DNA from 3 places in the Aquabacterium sp. A3 genome. Region 1 is predicted to be linked to each of the others. Evidence: predicted binding sites of a transcription regulator. Region 1 holds the regulator's gene; each other region holds the start of a gene.
The links. The regulator sigma-54, encoded in region 1, starts transcription at its own class of promoters, with help from an activator protein. The targets are predictions, from matches to a motif close to TGGCANGNAANCTGCTTT.
Positions count from the first base shown of each region.

Region 2: the regulator sigma-54 is predicted to act here: its motif matches at 3,824-3,841, upstream of glnA (type I glutamate--ammonia ligase).
Region 3: the regulator sigma-54 is predicted to act here: its motif matches at 2,933-2,950, upstream of WNB94_RS13850 (circularly permuted type 2 ATP-grasp protein).

Region 1 is NZ_JBBPEV010000006.1:2,213-7,482, forward strand. Features, by position in the region: gene WNB94_RS15740 (THUMP domain-containing class I SAM-dependent RNA methyltransferase) at 1-380, opposite strand, end outside; gene WNB94_RS15745 (DUF599 domain-containing protein) at 506-1,216, opposite strand; gene WNB94_RS15750 (RNA polymerase factor sigma-54) at 1,301-2,845, opposite strand; gene lptB (LPS export ABC transporter ATP-binding protein) at 2,858-3,637, opposite strand; gene lptA (lipopolysaccharide transport periplasmic protein LptA) at 3,642-4,256, opposite strand; gene WNB94_RS15765 (thiol:disulfide interchange protein DsbA/DsbL) at 4,330-4,983, opposite strand; gene WNB94_RS15770 (SPOR domain-containing protein) at 5,007-5,270, opposite strand, start outside.
Region 2 is NZ_JBBPEV010000001.1:534,399-539,668, forward strand. Features, by position in the region: gene ntrC (nitrogen regulation protein NR(I)) at 1-432, opposite strand, end outside; gene glnL (nitrogen regulation protein NR(II)) at 478-1,575, opposite strand; gene WNB94_RS02320 (hypothetical protein) at 1,634-2,170, opposite strand; gene glnA (type I glutamate--ammonia ligase) at 2,320-3,738, opposite strand; gene WNB94_RS02330 (competence/damage-inducible protein A) at 4,034-4,831, opposite strand; gene WNB94_RS02335 (EI24 domain-containing protein) at 4,819-5,270, opposite strand, start outside.
Region 3 is NZ_JBBPEV010000004.1:158,061-163,330, forward strand. Features, by position in the region: gene argA (amino-acid N-acetyltransferase) at 1-56, shown strand, start outside; gene WNB94_RS13840 (oxidative damage protection protein) at 75-347, shown strand; gene WNB94_RS13845 (alpha-E domain-containing protein) at 369-1,325, opposite strand; gene WNB94_RS13850 (circularly permuted type 2 ATP-grasp protein) at 1,453-2,889, opposite strand; gene WNB94_RS13855 (transglutaminase family protein) at 3,045-4,043, opposite strand; gene WNB94_RS13860 (circularly permuted type 2 ATP-grasp protein) at 4,040-5,270, opposite strand, start outside.

The DNA.
Region 1 (5,270 bases):
CGGCGTGCCGCGACGTCCACGCGCAGGGTGTGACGGGGGGTGATCCACTGCGCCCAGTCGACGAGACGGCCCAGGCGGTAGAGGTCGTCTTCATGACGGTAGGTGGATTCGGCCACGCGCCACAAGACGCGCTGGGCCAGGCGGCTTTCGAGGTTCAGGCGCATGGCCTGCTCCAGCCCCGCCTGCTGCCGGGGGGCACCTTCGGGCAGATCGACGGGCGGACGCACCTCGATGCCGCCTCGGCCCTCGGACAGGCGCGCCGATGCCCCCAGGATGCGACGGGCCTCGTCGAGCAAGAGTGGCTCGACACCGCTGGCGCAAGACAGGAAAAGCACAGGCTCATGAAGCACACGGGGAGCCACATGGCCACCCCCGGGCATGGCGGCGGGCGCCGGGCGCGAAGGGCCTGGGCGCGAGGCAGGCGCCGGGACACGGCGGGGACGGGGGGCGGAGGTGGTCATGGGCAAGCGAGAGGCAAACGATCGGCGCGGCGACAGGGGCGGGCTCAGGCGTTGAGCACGGCAAGCACGTCCGAGAGGAATTCACGTCGGTAGAGGATCCAGAGCACCGCGAGGGTGGCCAGGGCAAAGAAGATCGGGGACACGAACCAGGCGATCACCGCGAACGACATGTAGTAGGCGCGCAAGCCATCGGCAAAGCTCTCGGCGGCCATGCCCATGAGCTTGCCCGCGCGCCGGATGAATTCGTCGCGATCGGCCTGGCCACGGTCGAACACGTCGACATTGGGCGCGGCCCCCACCAGGATGGCACCGAAGGAGTACACGCGCATGGACCAGGTGAAGCGAAAGAAAGCGTAAATGAACACGGACAGCAAGATGAGCAGCTTGATGTCGAAGACGAGCAGCGTGGTGCGGGCGGCGAACGGGATGTCCTTGACGAGTTCACTGGCGCGGTCGTGGGTGCCCAGCACCGCCAGCAAGCCCCCGAGGATCAGGATGGTGGTGGACGCCCAGAAGCTGGGGCTGCTGGCCAGGTTCTGGGTGATGGCGGCGTCCACGATGCGCTGGTCGCGGTGGGTGACCTGGGCCATCCAGTGCATGCGGTAGTGGTTGGTGCTGGCCAGCAAGGTGCGCTGCACCCGGGCTCGGCGCGAGGCGAACTGGGCATAAGCAACCCAGCCAAAGAAGAACAGGCTCAGGGCCGCCCAGTCCTGCCAGGGGAGGATGGCGATGGCTCGCTCAAATGGCAACAGCATGGGGCAGGGAGATGGAGGTGTTCACAAAAAGAAACGGTGACGAGAAGCGATGACGGCACCCCCGGCGGCCGCCAGCGGGGGCCGTCAGAGCGACTTGCGCAGGTTCGCGGGCGCGATCTTGAGGGCCTCGCGGTACTTGGCCACGGTGCGGCGCGCCACCTGGATGCCCTGCTCTTCCAGCATGGACGAGAGTTGGCTGTCTGACAAGGGCTTGGCCGGGTCTTCGGCGGCGACGAGCTGCTTGATCAGGGCGCGCACGGCGGTGCTGGAGGCGTTGCCGCCGGCTTCGGTGTTGAGCGATGAGCCGAAGAAGTACTTGAGCTCGAACGTGCCGAAGGGCGTGTTCATGTACTTGGCGGTGGTGACCCGCGAGATGGTGGACTCGTGCAGACCGAGTTCGTCGGCGATTTCGCGCAGCACCAGCGGTTTCATCGCGATCTCGCCATGGGTGAAGAAATTCTTCTGGCGATCGACGATGGCCTGCGAGACCCGCAGGATGGTGTCGAAGCGCTGCTGGATGTTCTTGACGAACCAACGGGCCTCCTGCAAGCGGGAGCTGAGCGAGGCGTGCGCGCCCTCGCCACCGCCGCGGGGGCCCCGGCTGGCACGCAGGGCCTGGGCGTAGAGGTCGTTGATGCGCAGCTTGGGCATGACGTCGGGGTTGAGCACCACCTTCCAGCCACGCCCCGACTTTTGCACGATGACGTCGGGCACGATGATGTTGGCCTCAGCCCGCGTGAAAGCCCGGCCGGGCTTGGGCTCCAGGCTGACGATGAGGGACTGTGCGGCCTTGAGCTGCGACTCATCGGCACCGGTGGCCGCCATGAGCTTGCGCATGTCGCGGCGGGCCAGCAGTTCGAGGTGATCGCGGCAGATGGCCCGGGCCACGTCGCAGGCCGGGTGATCGTCCTGGTCGCGCAACTGCAGCAAGAGACACTCGGAAAGGTTGCGGGCGCCGACGCCGACGGGCTCCAGGCTCTGCAGCCAGCCCAGCGCGCAGCGCAGGCGCGACAGGAGTTCGTCGCGCGAGTCCTCGTCGACATCGTCGTCCTCACCACCCAGCAGGCTGTTGGCAACGTCCTCCAGGGCGTCGGCCAGGTAGCCGTCTTCGTTGAGCGACTCGATCAGGACATCGACGGCCGCCTTGTCGGCGGGCGACAGGCGCATGCCATTGAGCTGGTGGCGCAGGTGCTCTTGCAGGCTGATGGACTCGCTGTTGCGCTCCAGCGGGTCGTGGTCGTCGTCGTCGCTGTTGTTGCGCGAAGGCGTTTCGCGGATGCCGTCAAAGTCATCGCGCTCGGTGCCGTTTTCCCAATCATCACGCTCGGTGGCGCCCGCTTCAAGCCCATCCAGGCCGGCAGGTTCGGCCTCACCGCCGGGGCCATCGGTGTCGGTGGCGCGGTCATCACGGCTGAGTTGCTCTTGCCGCTGCCGCTCGAACTCTTGCGAGGCGGCGGTTTCCAGCGAAGCAAATTCGTCGTCGGGCTCGAGGAAGGGGTTTTGTTCGAGCATTTGCTCGACTTCCTGATGCAACTCCAGCGTGGACAGCTGCAACAGACGGATGGACTGCTGCAACTGAGGGGTGAGCGCCAGGTGCTGAGAAAGCCGGAACTGCAGTGAAGGCTTCATGGCGCGGCTGCCTCACATGCGGAAGTGCTCGCCGAGGTAGACCTTGCGGACGTCGGCGTTGTCGATGATCTCGGCAGGGGCGCCTTCGGCCAGCACGCGGCCCTCGCTGATGATGTAGGCGCGATCACAGATCCCCAAGGTTTCACGCACGTTGTGGTCGGTGATGAGCACACCGATGTCGCGGGCCTTGAGGAAACGGATGATGCGCTGGATCTCCATGACGGCGATGGGATCGACCCCGGCAAAGGGCTCGTCCAGCAGGATGAAGCGCGGCTGGGTGGCCAAGGCACGCGCGATCTCGACACGGCGACGCTCGCCGCCCGACAAGGCCATGGCGGGGCTGGAGCGCAGCTTCTCGATGCTGAGGTCTTGCAAGAGGGTGTCGAGCCGTTGGCGCAGCTCGGCCTCGGACAGCCGTCGGCCTTGCGCGTCGTGCTGCAACTCCAGCACCGCGCGGATGTTTTCTTCGACCGTGAGGGCTCGAAAGATCGAGGCCTCCTGGGGCAGGTAGCTCAGGCCGCGACGTGCGCGTTGGTGGATGGGCAGGCGCTCGACCCGTTCACCGTCGATGTCGATGGTGCCGGCGTCAGCCCGAACCAGCCCCACGATCATGTAAAACGAGGTGGTTTTGCCTGCGCCGTTGGGGCCCAGCAGGCCCACCACTTCGCCGGCGCCCACCGACACGTGCACGTCGTGCACCACCGTGCGGGCACCGTAACGTTTGCGCAAGCCCTGAGCGTGAAGACGGGCCGTGGTGGCGTCGCCGGGAGTGGGGGGGCGAGGATCGCTCATGTGCTCAACGCCCGGCTGGCCCGGCTGCATTGGGGGCGTCGCTGCGAGGCGTGATCACGCCCTGCACGCGGCCACGGCTGGCGCCACTGTTGGCAGCAGGTGCACCGGCCACCTGGAAGACACCTGTTTTGTTGTCGTAGGTGATGGTGTCGCCCGAGACCCGGTCAGCGGCCTGCCCACCAGAGAGCCGACGCATGACGGCGCGCCCGGAAAACACGACCAGATCCTGCACGCCGTCGTAGGTGATGCGCAGGGCCTCGCCTTCGATGAACTCATTGAGACCTTCACGCTTTTGCCGGAAGTAGGCCCGCCCCTCTTGCCCACCAGAGGCCACGGCCGTCTGGGTGCCACCGGGGTTTTGCCGCACTTCGACGCGATCGGCCCGAACCACCATGGTGCCTTTGGTGATCTCCACCCGCCCCGTGAGGATGTTGACCCGGCTGGCCTCGTCCACACGAGCGGCATCCGCAGCGAAGACCAGGGGCTGTGCCCGGTCGGCCTTTTCGGCGTGCGCGACCGCAGCCAGCGCGGCGCCAGCCATCAAGGCTGAGCGCATCACCAGGCGCCAGCCAGGCCATGACAGGGGAAAACCAGTGGACATCAACAAAATCTTCGGCATGTTTCTTGCAGAAGATTCTGCCATGAAGCGCGGCCCAGCGCCAGTGCACCAGGCCCGTGAACAACAGCCTGATTCAGGCAGGGCGGCGCGATCGGGCGATCAGGGCGTTGGTGGTGTCCAGTGTACGCGCCGGCGTGCCATTGAGCGAAATGGACGTGTAGTAGCGTCCGGCAATGCCCAGCGCGGGCACGCCGTCGATGCGGTACGCATCGGTCAGCGAGCGGGCCTGGCGGCACTTGGTTTGCACCGCGAATGACTTGAACACGGCCATGAACTTGGCGCTGTCCACCCCGTTGCGGCCCACGAATTCGGCGATGGCCTCCGGCGTGTCCAGGCGCTGTTGCTGCTCGTGCATGGCCTTGAACACCCGGGGATGCAGGCTGTCGATCAGGCCCATGGATTCGATGGCGAAGTACAGCTGCTGGTGAACGCCGAAGGGGCGCTCACGGAACGCCACCGGCACGCGGCGAAAGGCGACATCGGCGGGCAACTTGCTTGACCAGCCCTCGACGAAGGGCTCGAAATGGAAGCAATGCGGGCAGCCATACCAGAAGAACTCGACCACCTCCACCTTGCCGGCGGGGGCAGACACGGGGGCCGGCTCGTTGAGGCGCACGTAGTGCGTGCCTTCGACGGGCCCGCCTTGAGCACCCGCAGGCGCAGACCACAACAGGCTGCCGGCGCCGAGGGTGGCGGCCGTCTGGATGGAAAACTCACGTCGATTCATGCAGAACTTCCTTTCTTGATCGCTCAGGGCTGCATCCGCACCAGGGCCGACTCGATGCCAGCGTCTTGAAGCTTGACGCGCACGGCATCGGCCTGCGCGCGCTCGGCATAGGGCCCCAGCCGCACGCGGTACATGGTGCGCCCATTGACCTCGCGCGCCTGGATGCGGGACTCCAGCCCCATCAGTGCCAGCCTGGCCTTTTGCTGTTCGGCTTCAGACTGGCTGCCATAGGCGCCCGCCTGTACCTGGTAGTTCAACGCATCAGCGGCGGGCGCGGTGGACACGGG
Region 2 (5,270 bases), on a different contig from region 1:
CTGCATCGCGGGAGCTTGTCCGAGCATTTCGGGCATCTGGGCCACCCGCTCGTCGACCACCTCTTCACGCAGGCTTTCTTCGACCGCGCGCCGAATGAGCTCCACCGCCTTGGTCAGGTCAAACGGTTTGGGCAGGTACTCGAAAGCCCCCCCTTGAAACGCCGACACCGCCGAATCGAGGTCCGAGTAGGCGGTCATGATGATCACGGGCAAGCCCGGCAGCCGCGCCTTGACCTTGCCCAGCAAGTCGATGCCCGAACCGCCCGGCATCCGGATGTCCGACACCAGCACCTGGGGCTCGTCTTCATCGAGCGCGCTCAGCACATCGCGCGGATTGGTGAAGCTGCGCACCGGCAGCCCTTCGCGCGCAAGCGCTTTCTCCAGAACGAAGCGAATGGATTGGTCGTCGTCAACGATCCAGATGGGTTTCATGCTGGCAGTCAATGAGGCGCACCCAGTCACACGTCAATGAGGGCGTCAGGGCAAGGGAATGGTGATCTTGAAGACCGTGTGCCCTGGCTCGCTCTCGCATTCGATGGTGCCTTGGTGCTGTTGAACGAAGGTTTGCGCCAGGGTGAGACCCAAACCCGACCCACCGTCTCGCCCCGATACCAGCGGGTAGAAGATGCGGTCACGCAAGGTCTCGGGGATGCCCGGCCCGTTGTCCTCAATATGCAAGACCAGTGCCAGGCGATACAGCTGCCGGTTGATGGTCACCCGACGGGCCACGCGTGTTTTGAACACGATGCGCGCATCATGCGTGGCCAAGCGCTCGGACAGGGCCTGGGCGGCGTTGTGCGCGATGTTCAGCAGGGCCTGGATGAGTTGCTCACGATCACCCCGGAACTCCGGGATGGAGGTGTCGTAGTCCCGCCAGACCTTCAGCCCTTTGGGGAACTCCGCCAGGATGACCGAGCGGACACGCTCGCACACCTCATGGATGTTGACGTCGCCCACCAGGTGGGGACGTCGATGCGGGGCCAGCAACCGGTCCACCAGAGACTGCAGGCGATCCGCCTCATGGATGATGACCTGCGTGTATTCGATGAGCGACTTGTCATCCAGCTCCATCTGGAGCAACTGTGCCGCACCACGGATGCCGCCCAGCGGGTTCTTGATTTCGTGCGCGAGGTTGCGAATGAGCTCCTTGTTGGCCTGCACCTGATCCAGTGCACGCTCCTCACGATCCTGGCGGGTTTGCTGCTCAATTTCAACCAGCTCGACCAGCACCTGGTCGCCATGGCCATAGCGGGTGACGATCACCTGCACGTGCAGGGCGTCGGCATACAGATTGGGGTGGCGCTTGAGTTCGGCTTGAAGGCGGCTGGTGGCGTACTCGTTGCGGGCCACCGCCGTGACGATTTCGCGCAGCATGGCCGAGTCGGCAAACCAGTCGAAGATGGACTCACCCAGAACGGCCCGCCTGGACAGGCCCAGCACTTCCTCGAAAGTGGTGTTGGCGAACAGGCAACGCCCATCGGGTTCGACGATGGCCACCATCGAGGCCAGGTGATCCAGCACAGACCATTGATCGGCGTCATCGGGCAGCCGGTGGGCGCCCGCCGTCAGCCCCAGCCGGGGAGATCTGCTGGCGGTGGCAGGAACTTGCTGGACTCGGCTCACAGAATGACTTTCATTGGGACGCTGAAGAGAATTTGCCAAGCTCGCGCTTCAGCGATGCGACATTGGACTCACGGCGGGCGATCTCGGCCTTGAGTTGTTCGACGCGGTCCAGGTACTTCTGGTAGTTTTTTTCATCCCCACGGCGCTCTGGCTGCCCGTTGTTGTATTCCTGGCGCAAGCCGGTCAGCGCCTCTTCTTCTTTGCGCAACTCGGCTTCCAGGATGCGACGGGCGTCGGTGTCCATGGACTTCTGCTTGTCGGCACTGATGCGCTCGCCATCGCTGGGCGCGGCGGCCGACGAGCGCGTGGGCGCCGTTCGCTGCACACTTTGAATCACGGTGATGGGCGCGCCGTCCAGTGTGCGACACCCCCGCGACTGGGCCTCTTTGGACGACAAGGCATCGGTGTACAGATTGCCGGGGCACTTGTACACCGGCTTGTCCTGGGCATGCGCCGCGCCTGCGGCCAACACGCCAAGCATCAGCCAACAGGCAAACGCGCGCCCCCCCTGCAGGGGCGATGACAGGGTCGTTGGCAATGAACTCACGCTCGGTCTCCGTTGGTCTGGCCTCACACCCAAGTATGCCCGCAAGCGGGATGAGCGCGGTGACACCATGAAACCATCCACGCCAAAGCGATCGGCCCCAATGAAAAAGGGCGACTTGCGTCGCCCTTTACAGACACTCTGATCAGGAATCAGAGCGAGTAGTACATGTCGAACTCGATCGGGTGAGTCGTCATGCGGAAGCGGGTGACTTCCTGCATCTTCAGGTCGATGTAGGCATCGATGTAAGCATCGGTGAACACGCCACCCTTGGTCAGGAATGCGCGATCCTTGTCCAGGTTTTCCAGAGCCTGATCCAGGCTGTGGCACACGGTCGGGATCAGCTTGTCCTCTTCCGGCGGCAGGTGGTACAGGTCCTTCGTGGCGGCTTCGCCCGGATGGATCTTGTTTTCCACGCCGTCCAGACCGGCCATCATCAGTGCAGCGAAGGCCAGGTAGGGGTTGGCAGAAGGATCGGGGAAGCGAGCTTCGATGCGACGACCCTTGGGGTTGGCCACGTACGGGATGCGGATCGAGGCCGAGCGGTTCTTGGCCGAGTAGGCCAGCTTCACCGGGGCTTCGAAGCCAGGCACCAGACGCTTGTACGAGTTCGTACCGGGGTTGGTGATGGCGTTCAGGGCACGGGCGTGCTTGATGATGCCGCCGATGTAGTACAGCGCGAATTCGCTCAGACCAGCGTAGCCGTCACCAGCGAACAGGTTCTTGCCGTCCTTCCAGATCGACTGGTGAACGTGCATGCCGGAACCGTTGTCGCCCACGATGGGCTTGGGCATGAAGGTGGCGGTCTTGCCATAGGCATGGGCCACGTTCTGGATGATGTACTTTTGCAGTTGCAGCCAGTCGGCGCGCTGGGTCAGCGTGGCGAACTTGGTGCCGATTTCCATCTGACCGGCGTTGGCCACTTCGTGGTGATGCACTTCAACCGGGATGCCCATCGATTCGAGGATCAGGCACATTTCCGAGCGCATGTCCTGGCCGCTGTCGACCGGAGGCACGGGGAAGTAGCCGCCCTTGACGGTGGGACGGTAGCCGCTGTTGCCGTGTTCGTAGTCCTTGCCCGTGTTCCAGGCGCCTTCTTCGGACTCGATCTTCACGAAGCAGCCGGACATGTCGGCGTTCCAGCGCACGCTGTCGAACACGAAGAACTCGGGCTCAGGACCAAAGTAGGCGGTGTCGCCCAGGCCCGAGGCCTTCAGGTAGGCTTCAGCACGCTTGGCCAGCGAGCGGGGGTCGCGCTCGTAGGGCTTGCCGTCGTGCGGGTCGATGACGTCGCAGGTCAGCAGCAGGGTGGGTTCTTCGAAGAAGGGGTCGATGTTGGCGGTGTTGGGGTCCGGCATCAGCAGCATGTCGGAGGCTTCAATGCCCTTCCAGCCGGCGATGGAGGAACCGTCGAACGCGTGGCCCGAGGTGAACTTGTCTTCGTCAAAGTGGGAAACAGGCACAGACACGTGCTGTTCCTTACCACGGGTATCGGTGAAGCGGAAATCAACGAACTTGACTTCGTTGTCCTTCACCATCTTCATCACGTCGGCGACGGTCTTGTTGGCCATCAGGTGCTCCTAGCGAGAGGCTTGAATGAATACAAGAGGATTGTTGGGGGGCTGCTTCGGATTGAAACAACCGCACGGCAGTGTAATAGCAGAATCCGTGCCCAAATCGGGCCGACACCTCGTCGCTGCCAGCGCGGCCCAAAAATGTGGCCTGCGACAACAAGCCAACGGCGCGATGGTCGCACAGGAGGCGTGCGCAAGATGCTGCGCTGCACCATTTTCACCCTGAGCGCTCAGGGAATCGCTCGCCAGAAGGCCCGCATTTGCGCCATGTTGGTGCACAAAAAAGCCAACCTCAGTTTCGCACCATTTCGGGGCCTATGTCCGCACCAAGATGGGAAAGGCCGGCGCGCAGATCCTCAAACGCCGCCGCCACCAGCTCTGGCCGTCCTTTGACCCCGAGCTCAACGTGCCGCCCATGCTCGGGATGGTCCACACTGGGCAGGCTGAACACCTTGATGCCTGGATGGCGCGCCTCGATGTCCAACATCAGCGGCGTCAGCCGTGACTCGATGCCGCGGCGAACCACCACGGCATGCTCTCGCTGAACGGCGCTGCCATGCAGGTCTTGATGCCACTGATCCAGCACCGCCTCCATCATGGGCCAGGCCATGACCGGAAAGCCAGGGACAAAATGCACCCGCCGCTCCATGGAGAACCCGGGGATGCGGTTGTAGGGGTTGTGAATGATCTCTGCCCCGGCGGGGAAGCAACCCATCTGCAGGCGACGCTGAACGTCTTCGCTGTCAACGTCCATGACCACGCCTTCTTGTTGCGCCATCTCTTCGCAGCGGGCCAGGATCAACGCTCGGGCCTGCGGGTGCGACACCAGTGAGGTATCCCACGCACGGGCAGCGCAGGCGCGGGTGTGGTCATCCGGGGTGGCACCAATGCCGCCGAACGAAAAGACCACCTCGCCGGATTGACGCGCTTCGCGCAAGCGCTGCGTGATGCGCGGCGGATCGTCACCCACGTAGTGGGCCCACGACACGGCCATGCCGCGCTGGGACAGCACGTCGATGGCCTTGGTCAGGTGCTTGTCCTGGCGACGCCCGCTGAGGATTTCGTCGCCGATGATGATCAGCCCAACCATGCCCTGCCCTCCACCGGCACCTGCCGACTTCTCAGTTGATGCAACGCCTGCATCAGGTAATGCGCAAACCACAATCCGGTGAGACAGAACACCAGCGTGTAAAGCCACACCGACACCAGCACCAGCACGGGGGCCAGCGCGAATGACAGCACACCGCCGGCCGCCCACAACATCGCAGGCATCGACCCCATGTAACCTGAGGCCACCCCCATGAACATCAGCGGCCCGCGGTGCTGCTTCAGCAAGGCAGCCAACTCCTGCTCACTGGCCCAGTCCGCCAGCACATCCAGGGTCATCACACGATAGGCCAGCCAACCCCAGACCAAAGGCACCACCAGGCCGGCCACTGGCGGCAACAACCACAAGGGCAGGGTCAGCACGAAGGCCAACACGGCCACCGCCGTGAGCCGGAACGATTCACCCAGCGATTTCCACCAAG
Region 3 (5,270 bases), on a different contig from region 1:
AACGTCATTACAAATGGGACCGGCGATCACAAGTGCTGGTCAAACCCTTGAAATAACCGAGACCTGGACACACCATGGCACGCACCATTCATTGCAAGCACCTCAACAAAGAAGCCGAGGGCATGGACTTCCCGCCGTACCCGGGCGAGTTGGGCAAGCGCATCTACAACGAGATCAGCAAGGAAGCCTGGCAACTGTGGATGAAGCACCAGACCATGCTGGTGAATGAAAACCGCCTGAACCTGGCCGACTCGCGCGCGCGCCAGTACCTGGCCCGCCAGATGGAGCAGTTCTTCTTTGGCGACGGGGCCGAGCAGGTGCAGGGCTACGTGCCCCCGTCGGCCTGATCAGGCCTGAGCACGAGCCTGTCAGGCGGGCATCAGGAAGTCGCGGCTGATGCCATAGCCCAGGTCACTGACGCGGTCCAGGAACTGCGTCAGGTAGGCGTGCAGCCCGGTGGCCACGATTTCGTCGATGCGACCAAACTGCAAATCGGCGCGCAGGCGGCCTGCGCGGCGCAGGGTGTCGTCGCTGTGGTCATTGGCCACGGCCTCGAGGTTGGAGACCACCTCGTTGACGCAGGCCAGCAGTGAGCGCGGCATGTCGGGGCGCAAGATCAGCAACTCGGCCACCTTTTCGGGGCGGATCACGTTGCGGTAGACCTTGCGGTACACCTCGAAGGCCGAGACCGAGCGCAGCACGGCCGACCAGTGGTAAAAATCCACCTCTTTGGCCTCGTTGCCGATGCCGGTGCCGAAGTACTCGGTGTTGCGGGCATGGAACTTCACATCCAGCAGGCGCGCCGTGTTGTCGGCCCGCTCCAGGAAGGTGCCAATGCGCTGGAAGTGGAAAGACTCGTCTTGCAGCATGGTGCCCAGCGTGACACCACGCGACAGGTGCGAGCGAAACTTCACCCACTCGAACACATCGGCCGGGTCCCGCGCCATGGCGCCTGATTTGATCAGGCGATGGAACTCGAGCCAGGTCTGGTTCATGGTTTCCCAGACTTCGGTGGTCAGGGCGCCACGCACCGCACGGGCGTTTTCTCGGGCGGCACGCAGGCAGTTGACGATGCTGGACGGGTTGCCCGGGTCGACCACCATGAACTCCATGACCTCACGGGCATTGATGGAGTCGTGCTTTTTGAGGTATTCGGCCGTCAGCTCGCTGATGCCCAGCAAGCCACGCCAGCCGGCCTGCGCCGCCTCGCTGGATTGCGGCAGCAAGGACGTCTGGTAATTCACGTCCAGCAGGCGCGCGGTGTTTTCGGCGCGCTCCATGTAGCGGGCCATCCAGAACAAATGGTCGGCGGTGCGCGAGAGCATGGGTTTGGTCTCCAGATGGGCGGCACGGCGGCGAGCGCGGCCCGGTGTGTGTGTCAGCAGGTGCCGGGGCAGATGGTGTTCGATGCGTTCATTGAGCATGTGGCCTCCCCTTTGATGGCGATGGTGTTCAGCTTTCCAGCACCCAGGTGTCCTTGGTGCCCCCGCCTTGCGAGCTGTTGACCACCAGGGAGCCCTCCTTGAGCGCCACACGGGTCAGCCCCCCCGGCACCATGCGCACTTCCTTGCTGCTCGACAGCACAAAGGGGCGCAAATCAATGTGGCGCGGCGCGATGCCGCTGTCCACGAAGGTGGGACAGGTGGACAGCGACAGCGTCGGCTGAGCGATGTAGTTGCTCGGGTTGGCCAGCAGCACCTTGCGGAAGGTCTCGACCTCGGCCTTGGTGGCCGCAGGCCCCACCAGCATGCCGTAGCCGCCCGCGCCGTGCACTTCCTTGACCACCAGCTCGGACAGGTTGTCCAGGGTGTACTTGAGGTCGTCGGCTTCGCGGCAGATGTAGGTGGGCACGTTCTGCAGAATGGGTTTTTCGCCCAGGTAGAACTCGATCATGCGCGGCACGTACGGATAGATGGACTTGTCATCGGCAATGCCGGTGCCAAACGCGTTGGCCAGCGTGACGTTGCCCGCACGGTAAGCACGCAGCAGGCCGGCCACGCCCAGGGTCGAGTCCTTGCGGAAGACCTCCGGGTCCATGAAATCGTCGTCCACGCGGCGATAGATCACGTCCACACGCTGCGGTCCGCGCGTGGTGCGCATGTAGACGAAGTCGTCCTTGACGAAGAGGTCTTGCCCCTCCACCAGTTCGATGCCCATTTGCTGGGCCAGGAAGGCGTGCTCGAAATAGGCTGAGTTGTACATGCCCGGGGTGAGCACGACCGCGACCGGGTCGTTGACCCCTGCGGGTGACATGGCGTGCAGGGTGTCCAGCAGCAAGTCAGGATAGTGCGCGACAGGCGCCACCCGGTGCTCCGAGAACAGCTCCGGGAAGAGGCGCATGCTCATCTTGCGGTTCTCGAGCATGTAGCTCACGCCGCTGGGCACGCGCAGATTGTCTTCCAGCACGTAGTAGGTGCCACTGCCATCGGGGTTGCAGGCCCGCACGATGTCGATGCCCGAGATGATGGAGTAGATGCCACCAGGCACATTCAGGCCCATCATCTCCTTGCGGAACTGGGCGTTGTGCAGCACGGGCTCTGACGGGATCACGCCCGCCTTGAGAATTTCCTGGTCGTGGTAGACGTCTTCCAGGAACCGGTTCAACGCGGTCACCCGCTGCTTGAGGCCCTTTTCCATCTCGCGCCATTCGGCCGCCGGGATGATGCGGGGAATCAGGTCGAAAGGAATGAGGCGCTCGGTGCCCGAACCATCCTCGTCCTTGTCGCCATACACCGCGAACGTGATGCCCACCCGCCGAAAGATCATCTCGGCTTCTTCACGCCGAGAGCGCATCTGATCGGTGGGCTGTCGGTTCAGCCAGCGATCGTAGGTTTTGTAGTGGTCGCGCACCTCGGTGCCGCCAGCGTGCATCTCGTCGAAAAATCGCATCGATGGTCCCCGTGAAGGGTGTGGTTGCTGCGTTTACTCAGCAGATGCATGGACTGTGCCAGCTTTGTCCCGGGCATCGGCCGTTGGGCACAGATTTCGGGCACATCCAGCACAGCTTGCCACATGAAGGCACATGATCGCACCAAGATGGCGCCTTAGCCCCCAGATTGGGCGGATTCGTCCAGCAGGCGGGTGGTCACGCGCACCACCAAGGTGTGCTCACCGCCACCTCGGATCACGCCCCGCAGGGGGGTGACGTCGCCAAAGTCACGCCCTTGCGCCACCCTGACATGGTGCAAGGCTGGCACACAGTTGTTGGTGGGGTCCAGATCCAGCCAGTCGTCCTGCCCGTCCGGGCTCAAACCAGGCACCCACAGGCTCAGCCAGGCGTGCGAGGCGTCCGCACCCACCAGGGGCGCCTGCCCCGGCGGCGGGCGGGTGAGCAAATAGCCACTGACATACCGCGCAGCCAGGCCGCATGAGCGCAGGCAGGCGATCATGAGGTGGGCAAAATCCTGGCAGACGCCTTTGCGCTGACGCAGCACTTCGATGACGGGCGTGGAAATGTCGGTGGACGCCGGGGCGTACTCGAAGTCGGTGTGGATGCGCCGCATCAGGTCGATGGCCGCCTCGGCGACGGGGCGATCCGGACGCAAGGAGACCTCGGCGTAGCGCTTGAGGTCGGCATGCAGTGGCACGAACGGTGAGGCAAACAGGAACTCGCTGGCTGGCTCGAAGGGGGCCTTGGCACGGTAGGTGAGGTGGTCGCGCAAGGCGGCACAGCTCAGGCTTTGAGTGGGGTCCAGTGAGGCATGGCGACGGCGCACCAGCACCTGGCTGCGCGCCACCACCCGCAGTTCGTGGTGCGGCGCATTGAGTGCGAAATAGGCGCGGCTGTTGCCATGTGCATCGCGGCGCACGCTGTGCTGTGCCGGCGCGGGGCGCACGTCCATCTCGAACTGCAACAGGGTCTGGCCCTGGTCGGTGAGCGGCCGCAGGCAGGCGATGTGCTGGGCGTGGTCCACCGCCGAGGCGTAGTCGTACAGGGTTTCGTGCTCGACCGACAACCGGGCCCAATCCTGCGACCAGTCAGGGTCTCGGGCGGCGGTGATCGCTTCGTGCAGCAGCGATGGGGACTCGATCGGTGTGCTCATGCACTCACCATCGCATCTTCAGGCTCGGCGTGGGCGAAGTACAGCCGCCCCACCTCGTCAGACAGGCGCCAACTGGCGTCCAGCAGCCGGTTGAGGAGGTTGAGCACCGCCTCATGCCCGTGCTCGGGATCACAGAGCTCTTGCAACGTGGCGCCCACGCCCTGGTGCGGCAGCAGGGCCAGCAGGTCGGTGGTGCCGCTGCCACGGTCGGGCAACTTGCCCAACTCGGTGCGCAAACGGCGCAGCACGCAGGCCAGAGACCGGGGGTTGGCCTCGTCCATGACCAGCAGGGCCAGCAAGGGCCCCTGCTCCAGCCGCCGCTGAAAGCGGGCGCGGAAGGTGATGGCGCTGTCAAAGAGGTCCAGCAAGAGATCGCCTCCTTGCGGGTGCGCCAGCGCATCGGCGCTCCAGAACGATTTGAGCATGCTGACGTGCCCGGACAGGCGCTCGATCAGGCGCCCCACCGACAACAGGCGCCAGCCGGCATCTCGCGTCATGCGGTCGGTCTGGGCGCCGGTGGCAGCCGCCAGTTGCACCGCCAGGTGATCCAGGGCCGCCTGCGCGCGTTCGGCTTGTGCGTCCAGGCTCAAGGCGTCTACCGAGTCGTCAGGAGGGCGCAAGGCCGACTCAAAGTCTCGCGACATCTGCCTGAGCAGGCGCGCATGGGCGGGCGAGAGTCGGTCACGCAGGGCTTGCGCCGTGCGCTCGATGGCCACCAGGTTGTAGCCCAGGCTGCAGGCTCCCTGAGAGGCGCGCCCGTCGCCCAGGGCTTCCAGCATGGCCCGCTCGAACACGCGCGGCGATTTCACCAGCGAGGGCACCGCCGGCGGCACCAGGCCATTGAACTCGGCCAGTTGAGAGACGGCGTGCAGGGGGGCCGGCACCAGATCGTCGTCACTGGCGCGCAAATCCAGGAGGGACTGCACCAGGCGCAACTGCAGCTCGGCACGCTCGGTGTAACGCCCCATCCAGAACAGGTTTTCGCCCGTGCGGCTGGCCACCGGCCGTTGCCGCTGCACCAGTTCGTCCAGGCGCACCGCGGAGGGCAGCATCGAGAAGGTGTCCACCGGGCCTTGGGTCAGCACCCAGGTGTCCAGGCTGGAGCCGCCCAGTTGCATGGACACCGGGCCGGCATCTCGGGTGGCGATCCGGGTCATGCCACCGGGCAGCACATGCCACTGTCCCCGCCCGTCGGCCAGGGCATACACGCGCAACGAGGCGCTGCGC